DNA from 4 places in the Erwinia sp. 2186 genome. Region 2 is predicted to be linked to each of the others. Evidence: predicted binding sites of a transcription regulator. Region 2 holds the regulator's gene; each other region holds the start of a gene.
What was found. Region 2 encodes CRP, which controls carbon source genes, mostly activating them, when cyclic AMP is high. Its sites were predicted from a motif close to ATGTGANNNNNNTCACAT; they were not measured.

Region 1 (5,969 bases), 230 kb from region 2:
CTTCCCCGGCCAGCACCAGATGGATATCAATATACTGGCGGTGGAACTCGGGCTGCTGCGCGTTAAAATCGCGCGTTTCGCTTTCCATCACCGAGTAGAAAATCGCCTCGCCCTGAATGGCGTATTTCCCCACCGCCTGGGTCTGCGGATTGTTCGCCTGGATGGCCTGCAGAGTCTTACGGATCACCGCTGGATAAAGCGGATTTTTTGCTGCCTGTTCGAGGGTATCAATGATCATAACGTTGTTCGGTCTCCGGTTGTAAGGATGCCACGGCGGGTGCCGCAAAAGTGGGCCGCAACAGGCTGACGCAGCGGGTCACAATAGTGCTCAGCGCAGGCGAGATATCCACGGGGATAACATCGCGCTCCTCTGCACCGGGTGCTTCCAGCGCGGCAAACTGACTTTTGAGCAGCGCCTCCGGCATAAAGTGCCCTTTGCGCCGCTTCATGCGGTCCAGCACGCAGTCGTAGTCGCCGTTCAGCCAGATAAAATGCACGTTCTGATTGCCTTCACGCAGCCGGTCGCGGTAGCTTTTTTTCAGCGCTGAACAGACCAGCACACCCGACTCATTCTTCTGCTCAAGGCTGAAAATCACGTCTGAAAGCCGGCCTAACCACGGCAAACGATCGTCGTCGTTCAGCGCCTGGCCGGACGCCATCTTGGTGATGTTCTGGCGGGGATGCAGATCGTCCCCATCGATAAATTTCGCCTGTAAGGCATTTGCCAGCGCGGTCCCGACCGAGGATTTCCCGGTGCCGGATACGCCCATCACAATAATGCATTGACCTGCCATTTCGGTTCCTCCGGGTTAGACCGCCGCCAGCATGCCGCCATCAACAAACAGCAGATGCCCGTTCACAAAGTCAGACGCCTTTGAAGACAGGAATACCGCCGCGCCGACCAACTCTTCGGGATTGCCCCAACGGGCAGCCGGGGTGCGCTTGCACAGCCAGTCGGTAAACTCCTGATTGTCCACCAGCGCTTTGGTCATCGGCGTCTCGAAATAGCCCGGCGCAATGCCGTTGACCTGGATGTTGTAGCGGGCCAGCTCTACGCACATGCCGCGCGTCAGCATTTTCACCGCGCCTTTCGCTGCGGCATAGGGAGTGATGGTGTCGCGGCCCAGTTCGCTCTGCATCGAACAGATGTTGACGATTTTGCCCGCGTTGCGGGTAATCATGCGCTTCGCCACGGTCTGGGACACCAGGAACACCCCGGTCTGGTTGGTGGCAATAATGTCATTCCACTCATCCAGCGGGAACTCGGTGAACGGGTGGCGGCGCTGGATGCCGGCATTATTAAACAGCACGTCGATTGGCCCGATGGTGGACTCAATCTTTTCAATCCCGGCTTCAACCCCTTGCGGGTCCGCGACGTTGAAGACCGCGGTGTGCGCGGTAAAGCCTTCGTCGCGCAGCTTCATCGCCGCATTCTCTGCGCGCTCTTCTGAGGTGCCGTTAATGATGATTTCCGCACCGTGCTGCGCCAGGCCGCGCGCCATAATAAAACCGATGCCCTGCGCTGCGCCGGTCACTAAAATTCGTTTGTTCTCTAAGCTGAATAGATTCATCTGTTCCTGCTCCATTGCATCAGGCAGTGAGTGGCTCGCGCGAGGTGAGTCTGTATGGGCCTTATCACACGGCTTTTAGCCCTTTTAAACTGTGATGCAGATCACCTATAGCGCTGTTACGAAACCAGGATACCGTTGCTGTGATCGCGACGGGCTTTTCACCGTAACGCGTGCCGCAAGACCAGGATTAACCGCACTTTAATCCAATTTCCTTTAAGGGTCGCAGCAGGCATAATGCAGGCATTCAAGGGCTGTCGGCTGATAACAACGATGAAAATGCAACGGATCACGTTACATGATATTGCCACTCTGGCGGGTGTAACAAAAATGACGGTCAGCCGCTATCTCCGCACGCCGGAAAAAGTTAAACCGGACACCGCCGAGCGGATTGCCAGCGTGATTGCCGAGGTGGGCTACCAGCCGGACCCGGATAATCACGCCATCGCCAGCAATGCCCTTCCCCGCATCGGCGTGCTGATCCCCTCTTTTAATAACCAGATTTTCTCCGACCTGCTGGCCGGCGTGGAGTCGGTCACCACCGCCCAGGGCTATCAGACGCTGGTGGTGAATTACGATTACGACAGCCAGCGTGAGGAAGAGCAGATCGCCACCGTGTTGGCCTTCAATGTTAAGGCAATCTTACTGACCGAATCGGTCCACACCGTGCGCGCCGAGAAGTATCTGAAAGCGGCGGGCATTCCGGTGGCGGAAGTGATGGGACTGACTACCACCGAAGGCCGCGTCAACGTCGGATTCAATAACTTCCAGGCCGGGTTTGATATGGCCAGCATGCTGATTGGCAGCGGCAAAAAGCGCATCATCTATTTCGGCTCAATGTCCGATATTCGCGATGAGCAGCGCTACGCCGGCTACTGCAAAGCGGTGGAAGACGCAGGCCTGCCCACCGGACGCATCGCGCCGAAGAAAGTCTCGTCGGTGTCGACCGGGGCCGGAATGATGACCATGGCGCGTCAGATGTATCCTGATATGGACGGCATTCTTTGCACCAACGATGACCTCGCGGTAGGCGTGTTGCAGGAGTGCCTGGCGGCCGGGATTGCCGTGCCTCAGGAGATGGCGATTGCCGGTTTCCACGGGCTGGAGATCGGTCAGGTAACAACCCCGAAACTGGCCAGCGTCATCACCCCGCGTTTCGAGATGGGTAAAACCGCCACTGAGATTTTGATTAAGAAGATCAACAACCTTCCGACCATCGAGCGGGTAGATTTGCACTATCGCCTGTCGATGGGATCGACCATCTGACGGCGGAAACCCGCCGATAAGCACCTTCGCGATCACGTAGTCGGTAACACAGATTTCTAACACGATTCAGTGTGATCCAGCTCGCAATTAAATACTCAGAAACCCCTTTAATAGTACGTATCCGACGTACTGCCTTTGAAGGGGAACCCCATGACAACTCAAGCCATCCTGCTAATCGCTCCCGTACCTGATGCCCTGATGGACCGACTGGCTTCTGGCTGGACGGTTCACCGCCTGTACGAGCAGCAGGATCCGCAGGCCTTTCTGGCCCAGTCTGGCGACAGCATTCAGGCGGTGGTGACGCGCGGCGACATCGGCGTTCGCAACGAGGTTCTGCAGCAGTTACCGCAGGTAAAGCTGATTGCCGTGTTCGGCGTCGGCACCGATGCTATCGACCTCAACACCACCCGCGCCCGCAAGATTGCCGTGACCATCACCTCCGGCGTGTTAACCAATGACGTTGCCGATATGGCGATGGGCCTGCTGCTGGCGGCCTCCCGCCGACTGTGCCAGGGCGACCGCTTTGTCCGCGAGGGTCAGTGGCTGAATAACGCGCCAACGCTTGGCACCCAGGTCAGCGGCAAACGCATCGGCATTGTCGGCATGGGCAACATCGGCCAGGCCATTGCCCGCCGCGCCAGCGGATTCGATATGCCGGTCAGCTACACCAGCCGCAGCCGCCGTGAGTCGCTGCCGTACAGCTGGTGCGACGATGTGCAGAGCCTGGCGAAATCCTGCGACTTCCTGGTGATTGCGGCCTCTGGCGGCGAATCCACCAAAGGGCTGGTTGACAGCGCCGTCCTGCAGGCGATGCCGAAACACGCCTGGCTGATCAACATCGCGCGCGGCTCGTTAGTCGATCAGCCCGCATTAATTCAGGCCTTACGCAAAGGCGAGATTGCCGGTGCCGCGCTGGACGTCTTCGAGCAGGAGCCGCAGGTTCCAGAAGAGCTGATTGCGCTGAACAACGTGCTGTTACAGCCCCATGTGGGTAGCGCCACTCACGAAACCCGTCAGCAGATGGCGGATGTGGTGTTCGCCAACGTTGAGGCGTTCTTCAACCAGAAGCCGCTGCCGACCGCCATCGATTAACGCGTTCATACCACCTGCCCAGGCCGGCTTTGTCGGCCTGCATCACCGGGATGGTCCGCCATCCACTTTTTCCAGAGGGCCTGAGATGAATAATAAAATACCCGGCACGCGTTGGCTGCGTGTGATAGCCCCGATTCTGATCACCTGCATTGTGTCGTTTATGGACCGGGTGAACATCAGCTTTGCCCTGCCTGGCGGCATGGAGCAGGATTTAGCCATCACCAGCCAGATGGCCGGTATCGCCAGCGGCATTTTCTTTATCGGTTATTTATTCCTGCAGGTGCCGGGCGGCCGCGTGGCGGTGAACGGCAGCGGCAAGAAGTTTATCGCCTGGTCTCTGGCGGCGTGGATGGTGGTGTCGATCGCCACCGGCTTTGTCACCAATCACTGGCAGTTGCTGGGTCTGCGCTTCGTGCTGGGCATCTCGGAAGGCGGGATGTTGCCGGTGGTGCTGACCATGGTCAGCAACTGGTTCCCGGAAAAAGAGCTGGGACGTGCGAACGCCTTTGTGATGATGTTTGCGCCGCTGGGCGGCATGTTTACCGCGCCGATTTCCGGTTGGATCATCAACGCCTTCGACTGGCGCTGGTTATTTATCATCGAAGGCCTGCTGTCTGCCGCCGTGCTGCTGGTGTGGTGGCTGGTGATCAGCGACCGTCCGGAAGAAGCCCGCTGGCTACCCGCGCGTGAACGTGAATACCTGATTACCGAACTGACCCGTGAGCGCGAAGAGCGCAGCAAGAAAGCGCCGGTTGGCAAAGCGCGGCTGAAAGACGTGTTCCGCAACAAAGGGTTGATGAAGCTGGTGCTGCTGAATTTCTTCTACCAAACCGGCGATTATGGCTACACGCTGTGGCTGCCAAGCATTCTGAAAAACCTGACCGGTGCCAATATGGCCAACGTGGGGTTGCTGGCGATACTGCCGTTTGTTGCGACCATTGTCGGTATCTACCTGATCTCGATGATCAGCGACAAAACCGGTAAACGCCGTCTGTGGGTGATGATTTCGCTGTTCTGCTTTGCCGCGTCGCTGCTGGCATCCGTGGTGCTGCATCAGCATATCGTCGCGGCCTATATCGCCCTGGTGTTCTGCGGTTTCTTCCTCAAAGCCGCCACCAGCCCGTTCTGGTCAATGCCTGGCCGTATCGCCTCGGCCGAACTGGCCGGTAGCGCACGCGGTGTGATCAACGGTTTGGGTAATTTGGGCGGCTTCTGCGGTCCTTACCTGGTCGGCATTATGATCTACTTCTACGGTCAGGGAACGGCCATCTGCGCGCTGGCAGGCTCGCTGATTATTGCCGGTCTGATTGCCACCACGCTGCCGAAACAGTGTGACCTGGTGGAGGATGCCGACGACGGGAAAGTCGGTGCCGGCCATGGCAAGATGGGACACGGTGTTTCGCATCAGGGACGGTAAGAATGTGTTGAGCGATCGCCCCGTCTTTTACGAATCTTTTTTATGGTAACGGGGCGGTTTCTGAGCGTTAACTGACATCGGCTTGATCGCTATCATTGACAGGATTTATTGATTGGCTGTTACGGGTAACGTGCAGCACCTTGTAATGACTCGAAAAGCCCCTGCTTTTACTGGCAGGGGCTTTTGTCGGTAAGGTTGCCGCTGAAGTTTATTTATATAGTTTCACCTGAAGATAATTTCATGATGGGAATATCTTTTTTGATTCAGTAACAATTTGACGTAGTTAACCCCATGAATTAGGCGCGTATTCTGGCAGGATGCTGCGCACTTAGTGTGCATTTGGTAGTCCCTGTCATGCAGTGGTTTTCGAAAAACGCCGTTTTGTTTTCAGTAAAGACCTGTCTTGCGGCCTTTCTGGCTGTCTATATCTCGCTTGAACTGAATCTGGATAAACCGGCCTGGGCACTGACTACCGTTTACGTCTCTTCCCAGCTTTACTCCGCATCGACCATCTCGAAATCGATCTTCCGTCTGATGGGCACGCTGCTGGGTGGGCTGTTTGTATTCCTGATTTATCCTGAAACCGTGCAGTCTCCGATGCTTTTCAGCCTGTGCGTGTCTTTGTG
Region 2 (5,969 bases):
TATTACGCCTCTAAACGCCATTCGCCGTACAAAAGCAAAATCATCGCTTTCCACAACGGCTTCCATGGCCGCACGCTGTTTACCGTTTCTGTCGGTGGCCAGCCGAAATATTCTGACGGCTTTGGCCCGAAACCTGCCGATATCGTGCATGTGCCGTTCAATGACCTGGATGCGGTCAAAGCGGTCATTGACGATCACACCTGCGCCATCGTGGTTGAGCCGATTCAGGGTGAAGGCGGCGTGATGCCCGCGACCGTTGAATTTATGCAGGGGCTGCGCAAACTCTGTGACGAACATCAGGCGTTGCTGGTACTGGATGAGGTGCAGAGCGGTATGGGTCGCAGCGGCAAGCTGTTCGCCTATGAGCATTACGGCGTGACGCCCGATATCCTCAGCACCGCGAAAGCGCTGGGCGGCGGTTTCCCGGTCAGTGCGATGCTGACCACCAACGAAATTGCCTCCACCATGTCGCCAGGCGTGCACGGCACCACCTACGGCGGAAATCCGCTGGCCTGTGCCATTGCCGAAGCCGCGCTGGATATCATCAATACCGAAGCGGTGTTGAGCGGGGTGGAAACGCGTCGTGAGCAGTTTGTCACCGCGCTGAAAGCGCTGGACGCGAAGCTGGATCTCTTCAGCGACATTCGCGGTAAAGGGTTGCTGATTGGTGCGGCGCTGAAGCCACAACATGCGGGCAAAGCGCGCGATATTCTGAATGCCGCCGCCGCTGAAGGGGTGATGATCCTGAATGCCGGTACCGATGTGATCCGCTTTGCGCCCTCGCTGGTGATTGAGCCGACCGACATTGAAGAAGGCATGGCGCGCTTCGCCAAAGCCGTCGAAAAAGTCCTGTCTTAACCGACAAAAACGGGAGCTGAGTGGCTCAGCTCCCGATCCGCGCCTGCCGTTCTCCGCACCATTCTGCTTACGTCGACTTCCTTAACCGTCGGGACAACCAGCGCCCATGATGCGGCCGCGCGCTCCACGCCAGTGACGAGATGGTGTGCATCACGCTGAGGTGCCCCAGGATCCGCTTCACATGCCTTTCCAGGATGGTCACCGGCCCCTGATTCAACTCCATCTGCGTATCCAGCACGTTCGCTTCTGAGCTCGGCCCGTCATACTCCAGCCGCTGTTGGCAACGCTGCAACGCAACCTCACAGGCCTGCAGATAACGCTCCGCCAGCGACGAGGTCAGCATGGTGTGTTCCCGCGCCAGCGTGGTCATGGCATTGATATGCTCGACGATAAACTGGCTGTGCGTCACCCACAGTTTCATATCCGCCAGATAGCTGGGATCAAAGCCTGGCTCCTGCATCGACTGATTGAGCGAGTTGAACAGGGCGTTGTGCGCCTGATTAACGCGGATACGCTGATAGGCCAGCTTTACCGGGTCCTGTTCATTCCCCAGCAATAACCGCAGCGCATCCTGATAGGTTTCCAGCGCGTCATGCGCATTCTGCCGCAGCAACCCGCTTTGCCATTGCGGCCACAACCAGATGGTACCGCCGAAGGCAATCAGGCAACCCATCAGCGTATCCAGTAAACGCGGCAGCAGGAAGTCTGCGCCGTTAAGCGAGAGCAGCTGCAACGAATACACGGCGGTGACCGTAAAGCCAATCATCGCAAAGCCGTAGAATTTACGGATAAACAGGTAGCTGATAAGGGTGATGGCTAACATCACCAGCAGCACGATGGATTCGGGTGCCTGCAGGCGCAAGGTCACCGCGGCAATCACCAGCCCGGCCAGCGTGCCCAGCGCACGGTGCTGGATGCGGACGCGGGTTGCGCTGTAACCGTTCTGGCTGACAAACATGACCGTCATCAGGATCCAGTAGGGTTTGGGCAGATTAAAGAACAGCGCCAGCGAACTGGCAAAGGTGAGCATCACCGCGAAGCGGGCGGCGGTGCGCAAGGCGGCCGATTTCAGCGACAAATAGCTTCTGATGGCCGGCAGCAGCGGCAGTCGGCGCTGCCGGTCAGCCATCAAATCGCGCTGATAAAGGGGACGCTGGGTACGCAGCACCCGACCAATGCGGCTGAAGTGGTAATAGCAGAAGGTGCCCACCGGGTTATCCGGATTCTGCCGTGAGATCTTCTCCAGCGCCTGAAGCTGCTTATCCATGGTGAAGCGCTCGGGCAGCTTGTGGTAGAGGATATCGTCGGCCAGTTCACGCAGCCTGGCAGCGATGGTCTGCGCGTTCCAGCGGATCACCGCTTCGGCATGGCTTTGCTCCACCAGCTTTTGTACTTCTTCCGGCTGATGCAGGCTGACGGAGATGTGCTCCTGCAAATCCAGCGCGATTTGAAACGCGCGGGTCAGCCGCTTGTGGTGATTGTTGTTGGTGGCTGACAGCATATGCATCTGCTGATAGCAGGTGGTGATCAGGTCGACCGCTTTTTGCTGGCGCGCCAGCAGCGGAGGCAGGGCTTTCTCCGGATCGGTGAGTTTGGTCAGCAGGGTGTATTTCGCTTCGCAGTAACCCGCCAGCTCGCGATAGAGCAGGCTTAAGGTTTCCCGCAGCGGCTGCTCTTTCCACAGCCAGAACCAGACCCAGTTGAACACGCCGTACCAGATGGTGCCGAGCACGTAGAGCATCGGCGGTTCCCACACCGGCATGCGTCCTGCCAGGCTAAGGGTGAAGATTGCGGCTATCAGCGAGCCGGGCAGCAGGCGGCCATGCAGCGGGCTGATTTCACCGGTGACGCCCAGCAGCATCGCCATCGAAAACAGGATCACGGGCAGGGGAACGTGGTGACCGGCAAGATACTGGATCAGGAAACTGCTGAAGGCGAACAGGCTTCCGCCAACGATCAGGCGTTTGAAAAAGCGCTTATGAGGAGTATCAAGGCCAGCGAGGTTGCAACAGGCAGGGACTAAGGAAAACAGCAACCCTTTTTGCAAGTCGCCCAGTAGCCATCCCATCGCTACCGGTAAACAGAGCACCAGCGTCTGGCGCAATGCGTAGTTGATCTCCGGGTGATAAATCAGTCGACGCCACATCACTCCACACCAAATAAAAAGGCGCAACACCAGGTGTTGCGCCGTGGATCAGAGCCGATTAGCGAGTGCCGTAGACAACGATAGTTTTACCGTGTGCCGAGATCAGGTTCTGATCTTCCAGCATCTTCAAAATGCGTCCCACTGTTTCACGAGAACAGCCAACGATTTGCCCAATTTCCTGGCGGGTGATCTTGATCTGCATCCCATCCGGGTGCGTCATGGCGTCCGGTTGTTTTGCCAGGTTCAGCAAGGTCTGCGCGATGCGACCCGTCACATCGAGGAAAGCTAAATTGCCCACTTTCTCAGAAGTGACCTGCAAGCGATTCGCCATCTGTGCAGACAGGCGCATCAGAATGTCAGGGTTAACCTGGATCAGCTGACGGAATTTTTTGTAAGAGATTTCAGCCACTTCACAGGCTGTCTTCGCGCGTACCCACGCGCTACGCTCCTGACCTTCTTCAAACAGGCCAAGCTCGCCAATAAAGTCGCCCTGATTGAGGTAAGACAGGATCATCTCTTTGCCTTCTTCATCCTTGATAAGCACCGCTACTGAACCTTTGACGATATAGTAGAGGGTTTCTGCCTTTTCACCCTGATGAATCAGCGTGCTCTTGGATGGATACTTATGAATATGGCAATGAGACAGGAACCATTCAAGTGTCGGGTCTGTTTGCGGTTTGCCGAGAACCATTCGCTGTTATCCTCTGTTGTAATCGTGCCTAAATACAGGGGCAGAGTTCCCTGCCAGGCGTTGAAATAGTCAAGCGTTTCCCATCAGGAAATTTATTCGGGCCTCTGTTAAAAGCCTGGCTCGTTATGCGATTCGTTTCGTCGTGCCTGTAGAGTACTGACGAAAATATTACAGCTTTGTTTGTAGCACAGCTTTCAACGAGTGTCTTGTGTTGTCTCGCTTCAGCATAGTGCGAAAATTGCCGCATTGCCGTTTTTCTGCCTAAAGCGTAATCTGGCGATAACTGAATGAATTAGAGGAAATTGTTATGCAGGCTCGAGTCAAGTGGGTTGAAGGGTTAACGTTTTTGGGAGAATCCTCATCCGGGCATCAGGTTCTGATGGACGGAAATGCGGGCGATAAAGCCCCGAGCCCGATGGAGATGGTGTTGATGGCCGCGGGCGGATGCAGCGCAATCGACGTGGTTTCCATTCTGCAGAAGGGCCGCCACGACGTAAAGGATTGCGAAGTGAAGCTCAGCTCCGAACGCCGTGAAGAGGCCCCGCGCCTGTTCACCCACATCAATCTGCACTTTATCGTCACCGGCGTGGCCTTAGGCGATAAAGCGGTGTCGCGTGCCGTCGATCTCTCCGCGGAGAAATATTGCTCGGTGGCACTGATGCTGGGCAAGGGCGTGGAAATCACCCACAGCTATGAAGTGATTGAGTTACCGGCGTAAGTCATCCCATCAAAGCCCTAAGCCCCGTGCCCGCGGGGCTTACTCTATTTTCTTACCCTGGATCAGACGCTTCACCAGCGGCCCCATAATCAGCTCCATCGCCAGCCCCATCTTGCCGCCCGGCACCACCAGCGTATTAATGTGCGAGATAAAGGATCCCTGCAGCATCGACAGCAAATACGGGAAGTCGATATCTTCCAGCGCCTGGAAATGGATCACCACAAAGCTTTCATCCAGCGACGGGATACCGCGCGCCGCGAACGGGTTAGAGGTATCCACCGTCGGCACACGCTGGAAGTTAATGTGCGTGCGGGAGAACTGCGGCGTAATAAAGTTGATGTAATCCTCCATGGATCGCACCACCGAATCCATCACCGCTTCGCGTGAGTGGCCGCGTTCGCTGGTATCGCGCACCAGTTTCTGGATCCACTCCAGGTTCACGATCGGTACCACGCCAACCAGCAAATCAACCTGCTGCGAGACATTGTTCTGCGGCGTCACCACGCCGCCATGCAGCCCTTCATAAAACAGCACGTCGGTCGGTTCCGGCAGGGGTTGCCACGGCGTAAAGGTTCCCGGAACCTGATTCCAGGGGACCGCTTCATCATAGGTGTGCAGATATTTGCGGGATTTGCCGCTGCCTGACCGGCCATATTCCGCGAAGGTCTGTTCGAGCAGGGCGAAGTCATTGGCTTCCGGGCCGAAATAGCTGATATGGCGGCCCATATCGCGCGCTTTACGGATCGCCATATCCATTTCAGGACGGGTATAACGGTGAAAGCTGTCGCCTTCGACTTCGGCGGCATGCAGATTCAGCTGCTGGAAAATTTTTCTGAAGGCCAGGCTGGTGGTGGTGGTTCCCGCCCCGCTGGAGCCGGTGACGGCAATAACCGGATGTTTGGCTGACATGCGCATACCTCCCTGAGTAAAGTCACATCGATCACGCATTGGTACCATGTTTCGCGCACGGGTGTCATCTTTGCCACTCTCTGATGCCAAAAAAGCAACGCTGCGCCGCATTTTTGCTGCTTCAATTCGGCCACGAATATCCGCAGACTGACAAAAATGATGCAGGAGAAGGTGCCAGATGAATATGCCGTCGTCACGCTGGTGGTGGGATCTTTCCACCCGAGAATTCAGTGAGCTGGACATGGATAAAGTGATCGCGGTGCTGCCGATTGGCGCCGTCGAGCAGCATGGTCCGCACCTGCCGGTCCGGGTGGATGCCGCCATCAACGCGGGCATTATTGCGCGCGCGGTCGAGTTAATGCCGGCGGATTTGCCGGTACTGATCCTCCCGGCGCTGCCGGTGGGGAAATCCGATGAGCACCTCAATTTTCCCGGCACCTTAACCCTTCCTTATGAGGTGTTGGGTAAAGTCTGGTTTGAGGTGGCGAAAAGCGCCTGGCGTGCCGGGATCCGTAAACTGATTTTCTGGAATTCCCATGGTGGGCAACCGCAGCTGATGGAAATCGTCTGTCGCCAGCTGCGCATCGAACTCGACCTGTTTGCGGTCGGCGCCAGCTGGTTCCGCACCATTGATTCTTCCGACCTGT
Region 3 (5,969 bases), 840 kb from region 2:
ATCATGGGATTTCTCCTATTTTATTTCCAAACCCCTTAGTTAGCTTTCGATATGCAGGTTTTTGATATAAATTCGTCTCATGAAATCTTCAATGCCAACATGTGATTCAGAATACTCCCGCATGTGCAGCCTGAAATTTGTGCCATGATAATTAGCGCCAAAAAGTGACTTGTGAAAAGGTTTACATGAATTTAAGCGCGTAATTACCCTGGCTATTTTTCAGCGGTGAAGCGCTCAGACAAAAAAACGCATTTGATTGCGAGCGGATTAGGAATTGTCCGTATTATAAATTTTAGGTCCATTTTTATCGCCAGGTATATTGAGCGTTAATCTTTTCCGTTTTCGACATGGACGTGCCGAGTTATTGCAATAAGTGATTAGTTTTACAAAGGATGCTTCGATGAAACACAGCGCAATGTCAAACGCCATCTGGATGATGTCGGAAAAGGTCGTTTCCGTATTTGGAGTGATATTTGTCACATCCTATGTCGCAAAATCCTTTGGCCCCTCAATATTCGGGCAAATAGCATTTTCTGCATCACTTTTTTCAATTGTTCAGACTATCGCTATTTTCGGTACTGAAACCATTCTGTTTAAAAGTATCAGCAAAAGTGCGCCAAAAGGAATACGGCTGATGGCGGTGGCCAAACAGCTGAGAATGGTTTTGTTGTTAGTCTTATCTTTGCCGGTATTAATTTACGTCTGGCTGGAGATGCGGGAAAACTTTTTGGTTTTTGCGGTCGCGTCATTCTTGTCGGCAATGTTTGTTACGCAGGATATCTTCAGCGTTTACAACAATGCCCGGTTAGAGTCCCGGATGAACACGGTGGCGAATGCCACGGGAATGATCATCAGTTTTGGCATCAGCTTTCTGGTGGCCTGGTTCAAACTGAGTCCTTTGCTGCTGTCGTTTTCAATCGTGGCGGTCACGCTGGTGCCGTACATGATCAAGCGCAGCCGGTTCCTTCAGGCGAACACCATCAGCTCGCCGCCTAAGCGCAAGCACAGAAGCTATTTGCGCTACCTGTTACATGCGGGACTCCCGCTGGCCATCTCCAGCGTGTTCATCTCAATACAGGTAAAGCTGGCACAATTTTTCCTGGTGGGCGTGGGCTCAGCGCATGAGCTGGGGCTGTTTACCGCCGCCAACACTATCTCTGCTTCGTGGATTTTTATCCCGGTAGCGATCATTACATCCTGCTTTTCTGAGATCTTCAGGGAGCGTGCGGATGTGGCAGTAAAACTGGCCGCAAGGCTGAATGGCTATGTAATGGCAGTTTCCTTTTTGATGCTTCTCGTCGTCGCGCTGTTTGGCGAAAAGATCATCACTACCCTTTATGGGCATGACTACACACAATCAGGAAATCTCGTTACGTTATTGTCGTTAGCAACCTGCTTTTCGGCAATGGGAACAGTAGCTTACCGCTACATGGTGAAGGAAGGTGGTTTTAATTACCTGCTGGTCAAGATCGTGGTGCTGGTCGTAATTAGCGTGGCAACCAACTGGTTCTTCATCCGTTTCTGGGGATTAACAGGCGCAGCCTGGAGCGTTCTGGTCACCGAACTGCTCTCCCTGACCGTAATGAATTATTTCTTTAAGAATGCCGTCATTCTTAAAATACAGCTTTCCTCACTTAACTACAAAACATACAAATGAGGTAAAAAATGTTAAAACTCAAAGCAGAATTGAGAAAAGGCGTCTTATACCTGCTCAAGAAAATGCCGTGGTCTTATCAGGACCGAGTTTACTATTTTCACACTTTTAAGCGGTTACCTAACATTCGCCAGCCGAAACTGTTTAATGAGAAAATTCTGTACCGCAAATTCGTCACTGGCGACTATGTTCGTTATGGGAATCTTTCGGATAAAGTTTTAGTGCGCGATTACATAGCAAAAACAATTGGTGAAGAGTATTTAATTCCTTTGCTGCATGAAACGGCCGATCCGATTTCATTGCTGGGGCTTAAATCCTTAAAAAACACCGTTATTAAACCGAACCACGGTTCTGGTATGGTAGAAATCTTTCTTGAAGAACCAGACTGTATTCAAAAACAGTTGCTGGTGCGCCGGTGTGAAGAGTGGTTGCGCTGTGATTTCTCGCATCAGTCGCGGGAAATTCATTATCGCTACATTAAGCCGCGCATTCTGGTGGAAGAGTATGTTGGTGATGGCAAGTTTGCCGCCATCGATTACAAATTCCACATGTTCAACAAGAAAGACGGCAACTTTGAGTACGTGCTGCAGATCATCTACAACCGCTGTGGCAACTCACCGCTGTCGATGAACTTCTACGTCAACAACCTGGAGCAGTGCTTCTACAAGATCCGCGATACCGGACTGGATATCAGCGGGGATATGGAAACGTTGAAGAAGGCGCTGGAGCTGAGCAAAAAGCTGGCCAGTGACTTCGACTATGTTCGCGTTGACTGGTACATCAGCGAAGGGCAAATCTTCTTTGGTGAGCTGACCTTTACGCCAGGCGCAGGCATGGTGACCGGGCTGGATATGGGCCTGGATAAGATGATGGGTGATATGTGGTTGCAGGAACACAAAGCAGCCGTATTGCCAGCAACGTCAGGAAGCGTTACGCCGCTGCCGGTGGCCTTTAAGAAGTTTTGATTGAGCCGAATACAATAACGAGCCGCTGACTCTCTGAGTCAGCGGCTCGTTTGTTTTCAGGGCATAGGATAATCAGTTGGGGTGTGGCTCATCACGTCGATAAACACATCTTTGGTGATGTGCCAGAAGTTATGCAGGTTATCCATACTCAGAGTGATACCTAACAGCCCGGTAACGAACCAGCATGACATGCCAATACCCACGCCGGTGAAGACAAAGGCAATGCCTTTATGGCTGGCCTGACGGCACTTCACGTTAAAGGTGCTGGCAATAAACATCATTACTGCACTAACCAGTTCCCATCTCATCAATACCAGGCTAGCGGTTAAGGTACCCATATCGTTCAAACTCCGAGATTTACTGCCCTGACAAGAGGCGGTGTCATCACCGATCCAGACGAAAAGTTGCCAGGTTGCTTTTCACTTGAACGGACATAACAGGTCACAGAAGTGTGATGACGGTCACATTATATCACTCGATTTTAAAATTTGAACAAAATTTAGGCCTGGTATGGTAGTTTTTTGTCAGTGGAAAATTAAGCCTTTTATTAACTGAGGTTTACCGATTTAATTCCAAAATATGGGGAATAATCCGTATAGGGAAAGAATGAAAACCGTCTTACAGGCTATATTACTGCGCATAATTCCTTATATTTTGGAAAATAATTACTCTCCGATATCAATTTTATTTTTAATTTAAGGCAGTTAGCTTTATTTTGAGACGACAAATGACAATTAAACTCATTATAAATGATTAGCCCGATCGTCCGGTTCCACCTCTTATTTTCAACGGCACTGATGAAAACTAAGCAAAAACAGGCACTTGACATTGCTAGCAATTGCCGGGATTGTTCCATACTTAAACCTTACTTAGCTTTTATTTGACGCGACTTAAGTCAAATTACCTCTTTGAGATGAATCCGACCTCTTAAAAGTTGTACAACCCGCCAATGGGTTGTAGGATTTTTCATGGTAAAAATCCTTATAACTCATTCCCTTCCATTTCCACAGGGCGGGATCTCTACACCTCAAATACAGCTCACGCCATATTCGCTAAAGCGAAATGCGTTAACGGAGCAATAAAAACAATAAAGGAGGCTTTGTGTTTTCGACTGACGCAAAACAGCGCCCGCTGACGCCTGATGACGTGGCGACCCTGAGTAGCCACCCCGTGTTACGGGTCCAGCACAACCAACAGGGCCACATTACCTCTGTGGAAGCACTCCGTGCACAAGGCTAATACTACGGCTAAAAAACCGCTGCTGACCTTACGCAAAAGTCTGCAACGCATTCATCTGGTGATCATCGTGGTGTCGCTGTTGTTCAGCGGCATCTCGCTGTCGGTGCTGTCGATGTTTGCCCTACGCAGCTATGCGGAAAACAATCTCCAGCTGGTGGCCACCACCCTCGGCTACAGCGTGCAGCCGGCGGTGCTGGCGGGCGATGCGGATGCGGCTAACGACATCGTGCGGCAAATCGGGGCGAAGGCGGAGTTTGGCCACGCCAGAATTGTCGATGCCCGTAATCGCCTGCTGGTGAACTGGCCTCCATCCGGGGCGCAACATCATCAGGGCGCCGGGGAGCTGGTCACCCACTGGATTTTCCCGCAGCCTGCCAACGTGCCGATCGTGCACAACGGCAAGGTGATTGGCCAGGTGTGGTTGAGCGGTGATGCCAGCCGGGTGCTGCATTATCTAAGCCAGGCGTTGAAATGGCTGAGCGGCAGCCTGCTGGTGACCGCGCTGCTGGCCTCGTGCCTGTCCAACCGCATGCACGCGGGGATCCTCAGCGGACTGCAAAATATTGCCTCGGTGGCGCACGACGTTCGCCGACGGCGCGCTTTCTCGCTGCGGGTGCCGTCATCGTCGATTGCCGAGCTGAACAAGCTGAGCGGGGATTTCAACAGCCTGCTGGATGAGCTGTCAGACTGGCAGACCCATCTGCAGCGCGAAAACGACTCGCTGGCCCATCAGGCACGGCATGATGCGCTGACCGGTTTGCCTAACCGGACAGCGTTTGAGCAGGCGTTGCACACGCTGATGAACAATCCGCAAACCGCCGATCGGGTGGCGGTGCTGTTTATCGATGTTGACCGCTTTAAAGAGGTGAACGATACCTATGGTCACGCTGCCGGGGACAACGTGCTGACGGAAACGGCACATCGCCTGCGTGGCAGGTTGAGGAAAGATGATTTAGTGGCGCGTCTGGGCGGTGATGAGTTTGCGGTGCTGTTGGCGGGCATCGAAAACGGCGAGCAGGCGGCCAGAATGGCTGAAAACGTCATCGAAGCGATGCGCGAGCCAATCAGGCTGACCGACGGCAAGACGGTGGCGCAATCGCTGAGTATTGGCGTGGCGCTGGCCAAAAATCACCGCACCGGCGAGGCGATGATTGCCCAGGCCGATGCGGCGATGTACCACATCAAGGAACTGGGCGGCGGCTGGTACTTCTCCCCGTCATTCTGGGGACAGGATCCGCAGGCCGCGCCAAAGATGCGTAACCGGGCCTAGTTACAGGCCGGGCTGTTGCTGTCCTGCTGCACTTTGCCGTAAGCGGAGCTGGCAAAGTCGCTGCAGTCGAAGCTGTAGCTCACCTGGCGGGTCAGCGACTGACGGCGCATGGTGTGACGGTAGGCGGTCGGCGTCTGCGAGAACTGGCGGCGGAACACGCGGGAGAAGGTCTGCTGCGAGTCGTAACCGTACTGCATGGCAATATCAAATACCGGGCGCTGGGTCTGACTCAGCGCTTCGGCCGCCAGCGTCAGCCGACGCTCACGAATATAGCCGCCCAACGTCTGTTTGGTGACGGTGCGGAACATCCGCTGCAAATGCCACTTCGAATAGCCCGATTTCGCGGCCACTTCATCAATCGACAGGGTTTTATCCAGGTTGGTTTCAATCCAGTCGGTAAGGGTGTGGATGATGTCGTCATGCATGCTGCTCTTCTCCCTGGCGAAATAATTTCTGGTCGTCTTCTCAATGGCTGCTGAGTATAATTCCTCAAGTTAACTTGAGGTAAAGAGCTAAATGAAAAAAAGTCGCAACTGCCCCAACAAGCGAGAACTGACCCCAGGCGACGTAGCGCAACGCTGCGGCGTGGCGGTTTCTGCGCTGCACTTCTATGAAAGCAAAGGGTTAATCACCAGCTTCCGCAATGCCGGTAACCAGCGGCGCTATCACCGCGACGTGCTGCGCCGGGTGGCGATCGTGAAAATTGCGCAGCGCATCGGTATTCCGTTGGCCACCATTGGTGACCATCTGATGCAGCTGCCGGCGGGAAACCGCATGTCGCCGAAAGAGTGGAAGGTGCTGACCGAGAAATGGCGCGAGGAGTTGGATCGGCGCATCGAAA
Region 4 (5,969 bases), 1.8 Mb from region 2:
CGGTGGCGACACGACGGCCATGGAGATCCGTGAAGCCCGCCTTGATCCTAAAATCAAAGCGATTGTCTTCCGCGTCAACAGCCCAGGCGGCAGCGTGACGGCCTCCGAAACGATCCGTGAAGAGCTGGCAGCAGCGAAAGAAGCCGGGAAACCGGTGGTGGTTTCCATGGGTGGCATGGCGGCATCGGGTGGTTACTGGATTTCCACGCCAGCTAACTACATCATCGCCAGCCCAAGCACCTTGACCGGCTCTATCGGCATCTTCGGCGTGATTAACACCGTTGAGAACACGCTGGATTCAATTGGCGTGCATACCGATGGCGTGTCCACCTCGCCTCTGGCTGATATCTCTACCACTAAGGCATTACCGCCGGAAGTGCAGCAGATGATGCAGATGAGCATCGAGAACGGCTATAAGAACTTCCTCGGTCTGGTCGCTCATTCCCGTAACAAGACGCCAGAGCAGATCGATCAGATTGCTCAGGGCCACGTCTGGACGGGTACGGATGCCAAGGCTAACGGTCTGGTGGATGCGATGGGTGATTTCGACGATGCCGTCGCCAAAGCCGCCGAGCTGGCAAAACTGAAGGACGCCAAACTGAGCTGGTATCAGGACGATCCAAACTTTATGGATCTGCTGTTCAGCCAGATGGACGTGTCTGTGCGTGCCGCGCTGCCTGAAACCCTTAAGGCCTGGCTGCCGGCACCGATGGTCGACGTAATGGCGTCAATGAGAAATCAGCCGGGTCTGTTTGATAACCTGAACGATCCGCAAAACCGCTATGCGATGTGCCTGACCTGCGCGCAGGTGAAATAAAACAGCCAGCCCGGCCATCTGGTCGGGCTGCTTTTCCTCTTCTTTCCCCTTATACTTCGCCTTTTCGGCAAGCCTGAGTGAATTCATGCAAAAGAAATCTATTTACGTCGCCTATACCGGCGGAACCATTGGCATGCAGCGTTCCGATCAGGGCTTCATCCCTGTTTCCGGACATTTGCAGCAACAGCTGGCCAATATGCCAGAGTTCCATCGCGCCGAAATGCCCGACTTCACCATCCATGAATATCAGCCGCTGATTGATTCATCAGACATGACGCCGCTGGACTGGCAATCGATTGCGGATGATATTCGTAAAAATTACGATCAATACGACGGCTTTGTGATCCTGCATGGTACGGACACCATGGCGTTCACTGCTTCGGCACTGTCATTTATGCTGGAGAATCTTGCCAAGCCGGTAATCGTGACAGGGTCACAAATTCCGCTCGAACAGTTGCGTTCGGATGGGCAGCAAAACCTGCTAAACGCCCTTTTCGTTGCCGCTAATTATCCCATTAATGAAGTGGCGTTGTTCTTCAACAACACTTTGTACCGTGGAAACCGCACCACCAAAGCACATGCCGATGGATTCAACGCCTTTGCTTCACCGAATCTGGCTCCCTTGCTGGAAGCCGGTATTCATATTCGTCGCCTTAATACACCACCCGCACCTACCAGGGATGGCGAATTAATCGTTCATCCGATTACCCCTCAGCCGATTGGTGTAGTCACCATCTATCCGGGTATTTCCTCGGACGTGGTCAGCAACTTCCTGCTACAACCGGTGAAGGCACTGATCCTGCGCTCTTATGGCGTCGGCAATGCCCCACAGAACCCGGCTTTCCTGAAAGAGCTGAAAGAAGCTTCCGCGCGGGGCATTGTGGTGGTAAACCTGACGCAGTGTATGTCCGGTAAAGTGAATATGGGCGGTTACGCCACGGGCAATGCGCTGGCGCTGGCGGGTGTGATCAGTGGCTATGATTTAACGGTGGAAGCGACGCTGACCAAGCTGCACTTCCTGCTCAGCCAGAACCTCTCCAGTGATGAGGTGCGGCGACTGATGCAGCTCAATCTGCGCGGTGAACTGACTCCTGACGAGAAGTGATAAAAAATGATGGCTACCCGGCAGGCTCTGCTTCTGATTGACTTACAGAATGACTTTTGCAGCGGTGGCGCGCTGGCGGTGAAGGATGGCGATGACACCCTCGCGATTGCCAACCTGTATGCGGCAGAGTTCAGCCAGCGACAGCAGCCTGTGGTAGCCACGATTGACTGGCACCCTGCCAGTCACGGCAGCTTTGCGTCGAATGCAGGACATCAACCCTGGACCGAAGGCGAACTGGCGGGATTGCCGCAGGTCTGGTGGCCCGATCACTGTATCCAGCAAAGCTATGGTGCGGAGCTACATCCAGCGCTGGAGCAACGCTATATCACTGAGCGTGTCTACAAGGGTGACGATCCCCTGATAGACAGTTACAGTGGTTTTTTTGATAACGGCCGGCGCAAGAAAACGCGTCTGGATAGCGTATTAAAAGCGCAGGGGATTACTGCATTGACCGTGATGGGGCTGGCGACGGATTATTGCGTGAAGTACAGCGTGCTGGACGCGCTCGCGCTGGGCTATACCGTCACGGTGCTCTCTGCCGGCTGTCGGGGAGTAAATCTGGCCGCAGGCGACGCTGAACGCGCTCTGGAAGAAATGGCGACCAAAGGGGCGATCGTTCTTTAAAGATCCCCTCAAACGTCGTCAGTGGCATTTAAGGGGCCACAATGAGCCCCTTCGTCGCAGATTATTCCTGCAGGAATAATTACTGGAGCTTGATGCGAGTCACGTGATCATCGGTGATGCCAAACTCTTCTTTGAGCTGTTTTTTACTTTTCATCACCATCTCGCCACCCTTACCCACACTCATATGTTGCGGATTGTCGTTATGGCGAGCTTGCCAGAGCATAACTAACTGCAGGCTGTTCTCTTTTTGCTCTGGCGTAAGCGCGACGCCATCGGCCCATTTCCCGGTTTCAACCGCGGTCACCAGCCGTTGATAGACTTCCGGGGTCAGCGTGCCGATCATCTCATCAAGTTCCATCGCCGTTATCCCTTAATGTTATTACCATCGTCGTCGGAGAAGCTTAACGACGCGGAGTTCACGCAATAGCGCTCGCCAGTTGGTTGTGGGCCGTCCGGGAACACATGTCCCAGATGGGCATCACAGTTGCCACAGCGGATTTCAATGCGCTGCATACCATGAGATTCATCTTCAATATACTTAATAGAATCATCATGATAAGGCTGGTAAAAACTCGGCCAGCCGCAGCCAGAATCATATTTGGATTCCGACAGGAACAGCGGTGAATTACACACGAGGCAGTGATAAATCCCCTCGCCTTTGTTGTGTAACAGCTTGCCTGAAAAAGGCGGCTCGGTGCCACGCTGCTGCGTCACATAGCGCTGCATCTCGTTCAGGTCGGTCTCTGGGGTAAATTCGTTCGGGTCTTTAGCCATTTTAGGGGTCTCTGGCAGTGTGAAACTGAAAATATCGGCTAGTATTCTAACAAATACTTAACAACGTCAGGGCTTTTTTTCGTCTCAGGCGGAGTCTGAAAGTGATCCGAAGACGAAAATGTGATTCAGATCACCCTTTGAATTCATCACCCCTTTATATTCGGGCAAGACGACCCAACATCAAGGTTTAGTGGTGGTCACGGAATGTGCTTTTTGACGAATATTCCTGTGTGAAGGTTTGATTTGTCGCAACTATTGAAGCGATTCCGCTTGACGCCTGGTAAGGTTTTTGTAATTTTACAGCCAACCTTTTATTCACTAACAACAGCTGGTGGAATATATGACTATCAAAGTAGGTATCAACGGTTTTGGCCGTATCGGTCGCATCGTTTTCCGTGCTGCTCAGCAGCGTTCTGATGTAGAAATCGTTGCAATCAACGATCTGCTGGACGCAGAGTACATGGCTTACATGCTGAAGTATGACTCTACTCACGGTCGTTTCGACGGCACTGTAGAAGTTAAAGACGGCCATCTGGTTGTTAACGGCAAAACCATCCGTGTTACCGCTGAACGTGATCCAGCTAACCTGAAGTGGGGCGAAATCGGTGTTGATGTTGTTGCTGAAGCAACAGGTATCTTCCTGACCGACGAAACCGCGCGTAAACACATTGAAGCTGGCGCCAAAAAAGTCGTGCTGACTGGGCCATCGAAAGATGACACCCCAATGTTCGTGATGGGCGTAAACCACAAATCTTACGCTGGCCAGGATATCGTTTCTAACGCATCTTGCACCACTAACTGCCTGGCACCACTGGCTAAAGTTATCAACGACAAGTTCGGCATCGTTGAAGCACTGATGACCACTGTTCACGCAACTACCGCAACTCAGAAAACCGTTGATGGCCCGTCTCACAAAGACTGGCGCGGCGGCCGCGGCGCATCTCAGAACATCATCCCTTCATCTACCGGTGCTGCTAAAGCAGTAGGTAAAGTGATCCCTGAGCTGAACGGCAAACTGACGGGTATGGCGTTCCGCGTTCCTACCCCTAACGTTTCCGTTGTTGACCTGACTGCACGTCTGGCTAAGCCTGCTTCTTACAAAGAAATTTGTGCAGCAATCAAAGCCGCCGCTGAAGGCGAAATGAAAGGCGTTCTGGGCTACACCGAAGACGAAGTGGTTTCTACCGATTTCAACGGTGAAACGCTGACTTCTATCTTCGATGCGAAAGCCGGTATCGCACTGAGCGACACTTTCGTGAAACTGGTTTCCTGGTACGATAACGAAACTGGTTACTCCAACAAGGTCCTGGACCTGGTTGCTCACATCGCTAAATAAGCGACGTGAACTGATGATGAGGGCGACTACGGTCGCCCTTTTTTTTGGCTGACGCTAAGGAAAACAGATGAACGAAAAAATCTTTTCGCTTCCGGTTATTACCCAGATAACGCCCTATATTTCCCAGCGAAAAATTGGCGACCTGCCCGTTGTGGTGATCGCACATCCTAAAGTTCGTGCCGCCGTCACCCTACAGGGTGCCCAGCTGATAGCCTGGCAGCCCGCTGACGAAAAGCCGGTGATTTGGCTGAGCGAGAAAACCGCCTGGACGGCCGGCAAAGCGATTCGTGGTGGCGTGCCGATCTGCTGGCCATGGTTCGGTCCGGCAGGTGAACCGGCGCACGGTTTCGCCCGAACGCTTCCCTGGACGTTGTCGGCGCATGATGAAAACGACGACAGCGTGATGCTGACGCTGGTGCTGGAAAGTAATGAGCAGACGAAAAAGTTGTGGCCGCATGACTTCACGCTGTTTGCCCGTTTCCGCTTTGCTGACCGTTGTGAGATTGAACTGGAAGCCCACGGTGATTTCGAGGCGACTGCTGCCCTGCACAGCTATTTCTGCGTAGCCGATATTGACGGTGTGGAAGTGACTGGCTTAGGTAACAGCTTTATCGATAAAGTGGCTAACGGCAGCGTCGGCAGCTCACCGGACGGCAAACAAACCTATCCCGATCGTGTTGACCGTATTCATACGCAACCGGAAGATTGTAGCGTTATCAACGACAAAATCGGTAAGCGAGTAATTGAAGTTTATCACCACCATCAAAGTGACGTTGTCACCTGGAATCCGGGTCCGGAACTCTCCTGCAGTATGGGAGATATGGCGAACGAAGGTTACAAAACGATGGTTTGTGTTGAGACGGCACAAATTTCTCAGCCGATGGTCAGCGCTGGTGAATCCCCTTCACGCCTTGCCGCGACGATCCGGGTACGTAAAGGTAGTTGATAAGTCATGCTGACTCACCCAGGGGAAATCACTCTTCCCCTGGCGTGTTTAAACCACGTCTAACGGCATTTTTTCTGATGGTGGTGGGAACGCCTGATTGATCATCCCCAACTCTTCATTGCTTAACGTCACCTCCAGCGCAGCGGCATTTTCAGCGACATGCGCTATCGAACTGGCTTTAGGAATAGCAACTATCCCATCTTTACGGATCGCCCAAGCCAACAATACCTGAGCCACGCTGATGCCCTTTTGTTGTGCAATTGCCGTAAGGACCGGGTGCGTGAGCAGTGCATGGCGGAGTTTTCCTGCCTGAGCCAGCGGGCAATAGGCCATTATGGGTATCTGCTGCTGTTGGCAGTCTGGAATA

Region 1: a site for CRP is predicted at 1,661-1,678, ahead of idnO (gluconate 5-dehydrogenase). Genes of this name have one in related genera too.
Region 3: a site for CRP is predicted at 3,069-3,086, ahead of ACXKZG_RS21000 (YjcB family protein). Genes of this name have one in related genera too.
Region 4: a site for CRP is predicted at 3,439-3,456, ahead of msrB (peptide-methionine (R)-S-oxide reductase MsrB). Genes of this name have one in related genera too.

What each region holds. Positions count from the first base shown of each region.
Region 1 is NZ_CM173824.1:650,046-656,014, reverse strand. Features, by position in the region: gene ACXKZG_RS03095 (NanQ anomerase/TabA/YiaL family protein) at 1-238, opposite strand, end outside; gene ACXKZG_RS03090 (gluconokinase) at 228-794, opposite strand; gene idnO (gluconate 5-dehydrogenase) at 810-1,571, opposite strand; gene ACXKZG_RS03080 (LacI family DNA-binding transcriptional regulator) at 1,842-2,834, shown strand; gene ACXKZG_RS03075 (2-hydroxyacid dehydrogenase) at 2,985-3,926, shown strand; gene ACXKZG_RS03070 (MFS transporter) at 4,012-5,343, shown strand; gene ACXKZG_RS03065 (FUSC family protein) at 5,698-5,969, shown strand, end outside.
Region 2 is NZ_CM173824.1:422,949-428,917, forward strand. Features, by position in the region: gene argD (bifunctional acetylornithine/succinyldiaminopimelate transaminase) at 1-858, shown strand, start outside; gene ACXKZG_RS01895 (YccS/YhfK family putative transporter) at 926-3,004, opposite strand; gene crp (cAMP-activated global transcriptional regulator CRP) at 3,063-3,695, opposite strand; gene ACXKZG_RS01905 (OsmC family protein) at 4,003-4,413, shown strand; gene ACXKZG_RS01910 (phosphoribulokinase) at 4,453-5,322, opposite strand; gene ACXKZG_RS01915 (creatininase family protein) at 5,501-5,969, shown strand, end outside.
Region 3 is NZ_CM173824.1:4,501,305-4,507,273, reverse strand. Features, by position in the region: gene ACXKZG_RS21010 (MATE family efflux transporter) at 401-1,657, shown strand; gene ACXKZG_RS21005 (ATP-grasp fold amidoligase family protein) at 1,666-2,619, shown strand; gene ACXKZG_RS21000 (YjcB family protein) at 2,676-2,957, opposite strand; gene dgcN (diguanylate cyclase DgcN/YfiN) at 3,845-5,128, shown strand; gene soxS (superoxide response transcriptional regulator SoxS) at 5,125-5,553, opposite strand; gene soxR (redox-sensitive transcriptional activator SoxR) at 5,645-5,969, shown strand, end outside.
Region 4 is NZ_CM173824.1:2,237,303-2,243,271, reverse strand. Features, by position in the region: gene sppA (signal peptide peptidase SppA) at 1-817, shown strand, start outside; gene ansA (asparaginase) at 903-1,922, shown strand; gene pncA (bifunctional nicotinamidase/pyrazinamidase) at 1,932-2,546, shown strand; gene ACXKZG_RS10400 (YeaC family protein) at 2,626-2,904, opposite strand; gene msrB (peptide-methionine (R)-S-oxide reductase MsrB) at 2,910-3,320, opposite strand; gene gapA (glyceraldehyde-3-phosphate dehydrogenase) at 3,661-4,656, shown strand; gene ACXKZG_RS10385 (D-hexose-6-phosphate mutarotase) at 4,724-5,602, shown strand; gene ACXKZG_RS10380 (aldo/keto reductase) at 5,651-5,969, opposite strand, start outside.